Regions from separate parts of the Streptomyces sp. NPDC104226 genome, predicted to be linked through region 2. Evidence: riboswitches for the same ligand, from Rfam matches in the RefSeq annotation. Region 2 holds a riboswitch; the other holds the start of a gene.
What was found. A riboswitch is a leader RNA that binds a small molecule or an ion and turns the genes downstream of it on or off. The one in region 2 is predicted to bind ZMP and ZTP.

Region 1: it holds a riboswitch for ZMP and ZTP, as region 2 does, so the genes downstream of both, ACZ60J_RS11995 (bifunctional 5,10-methylenetetrahydrofolate dehydrogenase/5,10-methenyltetrahydrofolate cyclohydrolase) here and ACZ60J_RS22115 (serine hydroxymethyltransferase) in region 2, are expected to answer to the same signal.

The regions. Positions count from the first base shown of each region.
Region 1 is NZ_JBVJMS010000003.1:455,762-459,679, forward strand. It holds gene ACZ60J_RS11990 (peptide MFS transporter) at 1-661, opposite strand, end outside; gene ACZ60J_RS11995 (bifunctional 5,10-methylenetetrahydrofolate dehydrogenase/5,10-methenyltetrahydrofolate cyclohydrolase) at 798-1,688, opposite strand; ZMP/ZTP riboswitch at 1,717-1,814, opposite strand; gene ACZ60J_RS12000 (class I SAM-dependent methyltransferase) at 1,905-2,666, shown strand; gene ACZ60J_RS12005 (RNA polymerase sigma factor) at 2,879-3,918, shown strand, end outside.
Region 2 is NZ_JBVJMS010000007.1:20,600-24,517, reverse strand. It holds gene trpS (tryptophan--tRNA ligase) at 1-474, opposite strand, end outside; gene ACZ60J_RS22115 (serine hydroxymethyltransferase) at 913-2,193, opposite strand; ZMP/ZTP riboswitch at 2,229-2,319, opposite strand; gene rocD (ornithine--oxo-acid transaminase) at 2,429-3,634, shown strand; gene ACZ60J_RS22105 (glutathionylspermidine synthase family protein) at 3,644-3,918, opposite strand, start outside.

The DNA of each region.
Region 1 (3,918 bases), on a different contig from region 2:
CGGGCTCCGCGCGCAGCTGCTCGGTCAGGCGCCGGCCGCCCAGGACGTACTGGACCAGGCCGAGGGCCATGCCGACGGCGGCGGCGCCGAAGCCGAGGTGCCAGTTGACCTCCTCGCCGAGGTAGCCGACGACGAGCGGGGCGATGACGGCGCCGAGGTTGATGCCCATGTAGAAGATCGAGTAGCCGGCGTCGCGCCGCTGGTCGTCGTCGGCGGCGTACAGCCGGCCGACCAGCGCGGAGATGTTCGGCTTGAGCAGGCCGGTGCCGATGACGATGAGGACCAGGCCGGGCCAGACGAAGACCGGGTTCGGGACGGCCATCAGGACGTGGCCGGCCATGATGACCACGCCGCCCCACAGGACGGCCCGGCGGGCGCCGAGGAACCGGTCGGCGATCCAGCCGCCGGGCAGCGCCAGCAGCGAGATCATGGCCATGTAGACGCCTTCCACGGCCTCGGCGGTGCCCTCGTGGAGGCCCATGCCGCCGTGGGCGCGGGAGGCGGCGAGGAAGTGCACGAGGATGGCGACCATGCCGTAGAGGCTGAAGCGCTCCCACAGCTCGGCGAGGACGAGGGTGGCGAGCCCGCGCGGGTGGCGCTTCCCGCCGGCCGCCGCCGCGTCCGGTGTCGCACCTGCTGCCGGGGGCTTCTGCATATCCATCGAAGGCTTCACATATTCAGTGGATCCCCGGAGCCCCGGACCCGGATCCGCCTTTCGGCCTGTTACCGCGGGAAACGCAGCGCCCCGGACCGAAGGGCCCGGGGCGTTCGTCGTACCGAGGGGGGCGCGGTGCGGGTCAGAGGTCCGCGAGGGTCAGCCCGGCCTGGGCGGCGGCGGCCTGGACGGTCTGCTCCAGCAGCACCGCGATGGTCATCGGGCCGACGCCGCCCGGGACCGGGGTGATCAGCGAGGCGCGGGCGGCGGCCGACTCGAAGTGGACGTCGCCGACGTTGCCCTCGTTGTAGCCGGCGTCCAGGACCACGGCGCCCGGCTTGATGTCCTCGCCGCGGATGAACTCGGCCTTGCCGACGGCCGCGACCAGCACGTCCGCCTGGCGGACGATGGAGGGCAGGTCCACGGTGCGGGAGTGGCAGTAGGTGACGGTGGCGTTCTGCTCCAGGAGCAGCATGCCGGCCGGCTTGCCCAGGATCGCGCTGCGGCCGACGACCACGGCGTGCTTCCCGGTCAGGTCCACGTCGTAGGCCTCCAGCAGCCGCATGATGCCGCCGGGGGTGCAGGAGACGAAGCCCGGCAGCCCGAAGCCCATGGCGGCGAAGGAGTGCATGGTGACCCCGTCGACGTCCTTGCCCGGGGCGATGGCCTCGAAGGCGGCGCGCTCGTCGATGTGGTGCGGGACCGGGTGCTGGAGCAGGATGCCGCTGATCTCCGGGTCCTCGGAGAGCGCGGTCAGGGTGGAGACGAGCTCCTCGGTGGTCGTCGCGGCCGGCAGCTCCACGTGGCGGGAGGTGATCCCGGCCTTGGCGCAACGGTTCTGCTTCATGCGGACGTAGGTGACGGACGCGGGGTCCTCGCCGACCAGCACGGTCGCCAGGCAGGGGGCCGTTCCGGTGCGCTCGGTGATCTTCGCGGCGTACTCGGCGGTCTGCTCGGAGATGCGGCGGGCGAGGGCGGTGCCGTCCATCAGCGTGGCGGTCCGTGCCTGCTGGGCGGTCGTCTGGGTGGTCATGGGGGCTCCTGGGCGTCGCTGCGGGATCGCGGTTCGCCCAGGCGCGCGGCAGTCGACGTACGGGATGCGGCACGCCGGGCCGCTCCCCGGTGGTGATCCACCCGAACGCCAGTCACGGCCCGCCGCAAGTGTAAGCGAACCCGTGCGGAGCCCGGTGTGCGCCCCGGTCCGGGGAATCCGGTGGATGACCGGCGCCGGACCTGGGACGATCGAGACATGACGCGCACTTTCGACCATCTCGTCGCCGAAGCGGAATCCGTCTCCGTCGACGGCTGGGACTTCTCCTGGCTCGACGGCCGCGCCACCGAACAGCGCCCCTCCTGGGGCTACCAGCGCCTCCTGGCACGGCACCTGGCACAGGTCGACTCCGCCCTGGACATCCAGACCGGCGGCGGAGAAGTGCTCGCCGGAGCCGGGCCCCTGCCCCGGCTGACAGTGGCCACCGAGTCATGGCCGCCGAACATCGACAAGGCGACAAAGCTTCTTCACCCACTGGGCGCGGCGGTGGTCGCGGACTCCGACGAGCCGCCGCTGCCGTTCGGCGACGGGGCCTTCGACCTCGTCTCCAGCCGGCATCCGGTGACGATCTGGTGGGAGGAGATCGCGCGGGTGCTGAAGCCCGGCGGCACGTACCTCTCCCAGCAGGTCGGCCCGGCGAGCGTTTTCGAGCTCGTGGAGTACTTCCTCGGCCCGCAGCCGGAGGAGGTCCGGCGGGGCCGGCACCCCGACGACGCGGTCGCCGCGGCCACGAAGGCGGGACTGGAGGTGGTGGATCTGCGGTCCGAGCGGCTGCGGACGGAGTTCCACGACATCGGAGCCGTGATCTACTTTCTGAGGAAGGTGATCTGGATGGTGCCGGGCTTCACGGTCGGGCAGCATCGGGACCGGTTGCGCGAGCTGCACGAACAGATCGAGCGCGAAGGCCCGTTCGTCGCACACACTGCCCGATTTCTCATCGAGGCCCGCAAAACGGGCTGACAAATCGGGCGGACGCGACCACCCGCGACCGGCCTCCCGGTCACGGCGTGGCGCAGGTCACTCAATTCAGCGCGTAACGAATCTACTCGGGCATGCGATGAACCGACAGGTGTCCTCGTGCGGCCCGGAATACAGACCCCCCTCGGGTCTGTTTCCCGAGTTCGCGCGATGATGTCCCGCCACCCTTATTTGTTCGCAACGAGAGGCTCCTTGTGTCGCTCAGCCCGTCCCGTACGTTCCCCACGGAGATCGCCGAATCCGAGGCCCTGGTCGCGCTTGTCGAGCGCGGCCGCGAGCAGGGTCACATCAACGGTGATGACGTGCGCCAGGCCTTCGAGGCCGGCCGCATCCCGGTGGACCAGTGGAAGCGGGTCCTGCGCAGCCTGAACCAGGTCCTGGACGAGGAGGGCGTGGCACTGCACGTCAGTGCCGCCCCCGCCACGAAGGCTCCCGCCAAGAAGGCGCGCAAGGCGGCCGCCGCCCCGGCGCGCACCGTCGCCAAGAAGGCTGCCGCCCCGCCGCGCCTCATCGGTGCGCGCAAGACGGCCGCCCCCACCCCCGCCGCGGCGATATCCGACCCGTCGGCCTCCGGGACCGAGGAGGAGGTGGCGGCCGAGGCCGCCGCCGCGCCGAAGAAGCGGACGGTCAAGAAGACCGCCGCGAAGAAGACCGCCGTGAAGAAGACGGCTGCCACCAAGAAGACCGCCAAGGACGGCGACGAGGCCGAGGCCGCCGTTGCCGAGGGCGAGGACTGGGCAGCCGAGGACCTGGACGAGGGCGACGAGAAGGAGGCGCCCAAGACGGGCGGCAGCGCCGGCTTCGTCCTGTCCGACGACGACGAGGACGACGCCCCGGCGCAGACCGTCATGGTCGCCGGTGCCACCGCCGACCCCGTCAAGGACTACCTCAAGCTCATCGGCAAGGTGCCGCTGCTCAACGCCGAGCAGGAGGTGGAGCTCGCCAAGCGGATCGAGGCCGGTCTCTTCTCCGAGTACAAGCTCGAAGAGGAGGAGGACCACAAGCCCACGTTCAAGCGCGAGCTGGAGATCCTCGTCGAGGACGGCCGCCGGGCCAAGAACCACCTGCTGGAGGCCAACCTCCGTCTCGTGGTCTCCCTGGCCAAGCGCTACACCGGCCGCGGCATGCTCTTCCTGGACCTGATCCAGGAGGGCAACGTCGGTCTGATCCGCGCCGTGGAGAAGTTCGACTACACCAAGGGCTTCAAGTTCTCCACGTACGCGACCTGGTGGAT
Region 2 (3,918 bases):
GATGTGCTGCCGCTGGTCCTCGCCGACGGGGACGGCGTTCGCCTGGTAGAGCAGGATGTCGGCGACCTGGAGGATCGGGTACGTGAACAGGCCGACGCTGGCGCTGTTGACCCCGCCCTTGGCGGACTTGTCCTTGAACTGCGTCATGCGGCTGGCCTCGCCGAAACCGGTGATGCAGTTCATGACCCAGCCGAGCTGCGCGTGCTCGGGCACGTGGCTCTGGACGAAGAGCGTGCAGCGCTCGGGGTCGAGACCGGCGGCGAGGAGCTGCGCGGCGGACAGCCGGGTGTTGGCGCGCAGGTCCTTCGGATCCTGCGGCATGGTGATCGCGTGCAGGTCGACCACCATGTAGAAGGCGTCGTGCGTCTCCTGGAGGGCGACGTACTGCCGGATGGCTCCGAGGTAGTTCCCGAGGTGGAACGAACCGGAGGTGGGCTGGATGCCGGAGAGCGCGCGAGGACGATCAGAAGCCATGGCCCCATTCTCTCAGGTGTGACACCGGGCTCGGCCCCGCCGCTGGCCGGAACCCGGCGGCTCCCGTCTCCCGGGCCCGCCCCCCGCCCGGATACCCGGCGGTAGCGCCCCGTCCGGATCCCACCTCGGCCGAGCGACCGCTTTCCCCCGAGGTCACGGGGGTGCCGCTGCGCGGGGTCTGGGGCGGAACCCCGAGGGGGGTCCGGGGCGCAGCCCGGTACCCCCCTCCAGCCCGTCCGGCGCTTGAGGACCGGGGTCCGGGCAGAGCCCGGGGCCCCATCCAGCCCCGCCGGCGCTTGAGGACCGGGGTCCGGGCAGCGCCCGGGGCCTCATCCAGCCCCGCCGGCGTTTGAGGCGCGGGTCCGGGCAGCGCCCGGGGAACGGTGGAAGGGCGGGTAGGGGACGGCCCCGCAGGGACCGCCCTCTACCCGGGAGGGGTCAGGCGACGGGCAGGCCCGGGGCCGGGAAGGCGGCCATGAGGTCGGCGACCTCGGCCCGGACCGCGGCCAGGGCCGACTCGTCCCCCTGCCCGGCGGCAGCCACCGCACGCTCGATCCACCCGGCGACCACCGGCATGTGGTCGACACCGAGCCCCCGGGACGTCAGCGACGGCGTACCGATCCGGATCCCCGACGGGTCGAACGGCTTGCGCGGATCGAACGGCACCGTGTTGTAGTTCACGACGATCCCGGCCCGGTCCAGCGCCTTCGCCGCGATCTTGCCGGACACCGACTTGCCCGTCAGGTCGATCAGGATCAGGTGGTTGTCCGTACCGCCCGAGACCAGATCGAAGCCCCGCTCCAGCAGAGAAGCGGCCAGCGCCTTCGCGTTGGCGACGACCGCATGCGCGTACGACACGAACGAGGGCTGCGCCGCCTCGTGCAGCGCCACCGCGATACCGGCCGTCGTCTGGTTGTGCGGGCCGCCCTGGAGGCCCGGGAAGACCGCCTTGTCGATGGCCTTCGCGTGCTCCTCGCGGCACATCAGCATCGCCCCGCGCGGACCGCGGAGGGTCTTGTGGGTGGTCGTGGAGATCACGTCCACGTGACCCGCCGGGGACGGGTGGGCCCCGCCCGCGATCAGGCCGGCGATGTGCGCCACGTCGGCGACGAGCACCGAGCCCGCCTCCTTCGCGATCGACGCGAACGCCTCGAAGTCGATCGTGCGCGGGAGCGCCGTACCGCCGCAGAAGATCAGCTTGGGCCGCTCCGCCAGCGCGAGGTCCCGTACGGCGTCGTAGTCGATGAGGCCGGTGTCGGCCTGGACCCCGTACTGCACGCCCCGGAACCAGGAGCCCGTCGCCGAGACGCCCCAGCCGTGGGTCAGGTGCCCGCCCATCGGCAGGGCCATGCCCATCACGGTGTCGCCGGGCTTCGCGAAGGCCAGGTACACGGCGAGGTTCGCCGGGGAGCCGGAGTACGGCTGCACGTTGGCGTGGTCGACTCCGAAGAGGCCCTTCGCCCGCTCCACGGCCAGCGCCTCGATGCGGTCGATGTTCTGCTGGCCCTCGTAGTACCGGCGGCCCGGGTAGCCCTCGCTGTACTTGTTCTGCAGCACCGTGCCGGAGGCCTCCAGCACGGCGGAGGAGACGTAGTTCTCGCTCGGGATGAGGCGCAGCGTCTCGGCCTGGAGGGTTTCCTCGGCGGCGACGAAGGTCGCCAGCTCGGGGTCGGTCGCGAGCAGGGCGGGGTGACGGTACGGGGGGTGGTTCGCGCTCATGGCGGCTCCTCCGGGGTCGATGTCGGATCTCGTCCCCGCGAGGCCCAGGCGAGCGGCCCTGTATGCGGTCGTGCGCGCACGGCTCCCCCGGAGTTGGTTCTCCGTGCGCCAGTCGCCGTGCGTATCCGACACCCTAGCGGCCACGCCGCGAGAAAGGTTTCTCCGTCCGGTATTCGAGCGAGGATGCAGAGTGACGCCACCCTCGTCACCGGCCTGACGGACGATCGGAGACCCCGTGTCGACAACTGCTGATGCCATCCGCTCCGCCGACGCGCACAGCGCGCACAACTACCACCCCCTGCCCGTCGTCGTCGCCACCGCCGAGGGCGCGTGGATGACCGACGTGGAGGGCCGCCGCTACCTCGACATGCTCGCGGGCTACTCCGCCCTCAACTTCGGCCACGGCAACCGCCGGCTCCTCGACGCCGCCCGCGCCCAGCTGGAGCGGGTCACCCTGACCTCCCGCGCCTTCCACCACGACCGCTTCGCGGACTTCTGCACCGAGCTCGCGGCGCTGTGCGGCAAGGAGGCCGTCCTGCCCATGAACACCGGGGCGGAGGCCGTGGAGACGGCGGTGAAGACCGCCCGCAAGTGGGGGTACGAGGTCAAGGGGGTCCCGGACGGCCACGCCAAGATCGTGGTGGCGGCCGACAACTTCCACGGCCGCACGACGACCATCGTGTCGTTCTCCACCGACCACGACGCCCGCGACCACTTCGGCCCGTACACCCCCGGCTTCGAGATCGTCCCGTACGGGGACCTCACCGCGCTCGCCCACGCCGTCACCTCCAACACCGTCGCCGTGCTGCTGGAGCCGATCCAGGGCGAGGCCGGCGTGCTCGTGCCGCCCGCCGGATACCTGCAGGGCGTACGGGAACTGACGCGCGAGCGGAACGTCCTGTTCATGGCCGACGAGATCCAGTCGGGCCTGGGCCGCACCGGCAAGACCTTCGCGTGCGACCACGAGGGGGTCGTCCCCGACGTGTACCTCCTCGGCAAGGCGCTGGGCGGCGGGGTCGTGCCCGTGTCCGCGGTGGTGGCCGACCTCGACGTCCTCGGCGTGTTCAAGCCGGGCGAGCACGGCTCCACCTTCGGCGGCAACCCGCTGGCCTGCGCCGTCGCCCTGGAGGTCGTCGCGATGCTGCGCACCGGCGAGTACCAGCAACGCGCCACCGAGCTCGGCGACCACCTGCACCGGGAGCTGAACCTGATGGTCGGCGGCGGTGCGGTGACCGCCGTACGCGGCCGCGGGCTGTGGGCGGGCGTCGACATCGACCCGGCGCACGGCACCGGCCGGGAGATCTCCGAGAAGCTGATGGGGCTCGGAGTCCTGGTCAAGGACACCCACGGGTCGACGATCCGGATCGCGCCGCCGCTGGTGATCTCCAAGGAGGACCTGGACTGGGGGCTGGACCAGCTCAGGTCGGTCCTCGGCGGCTGACCGGACGGCTCAGAGGATCACGTGGGGCAGGAAGCGGGCGTACTCGTCCGTGACCGGCCCCGCCGACTCGCGGATGCCCAGGCCCGCCGCCTCGTCCTCGACGACCCACGCGCCGAGCACCACCCGGTTGCCGTCGAAGTCGGGCAGCGGGGCGAGGCCCTGGAAGACGTACGTCTCGTCCTCCTCCGGTGCGAACGGCTCGCCGCCCACCGGATGCAGGGTGACGCCCGCGCCCTCGCGGCCCAGCAGCGGCTTCGCCGCGTAGCCGGTGGTCGTGGCGAGTT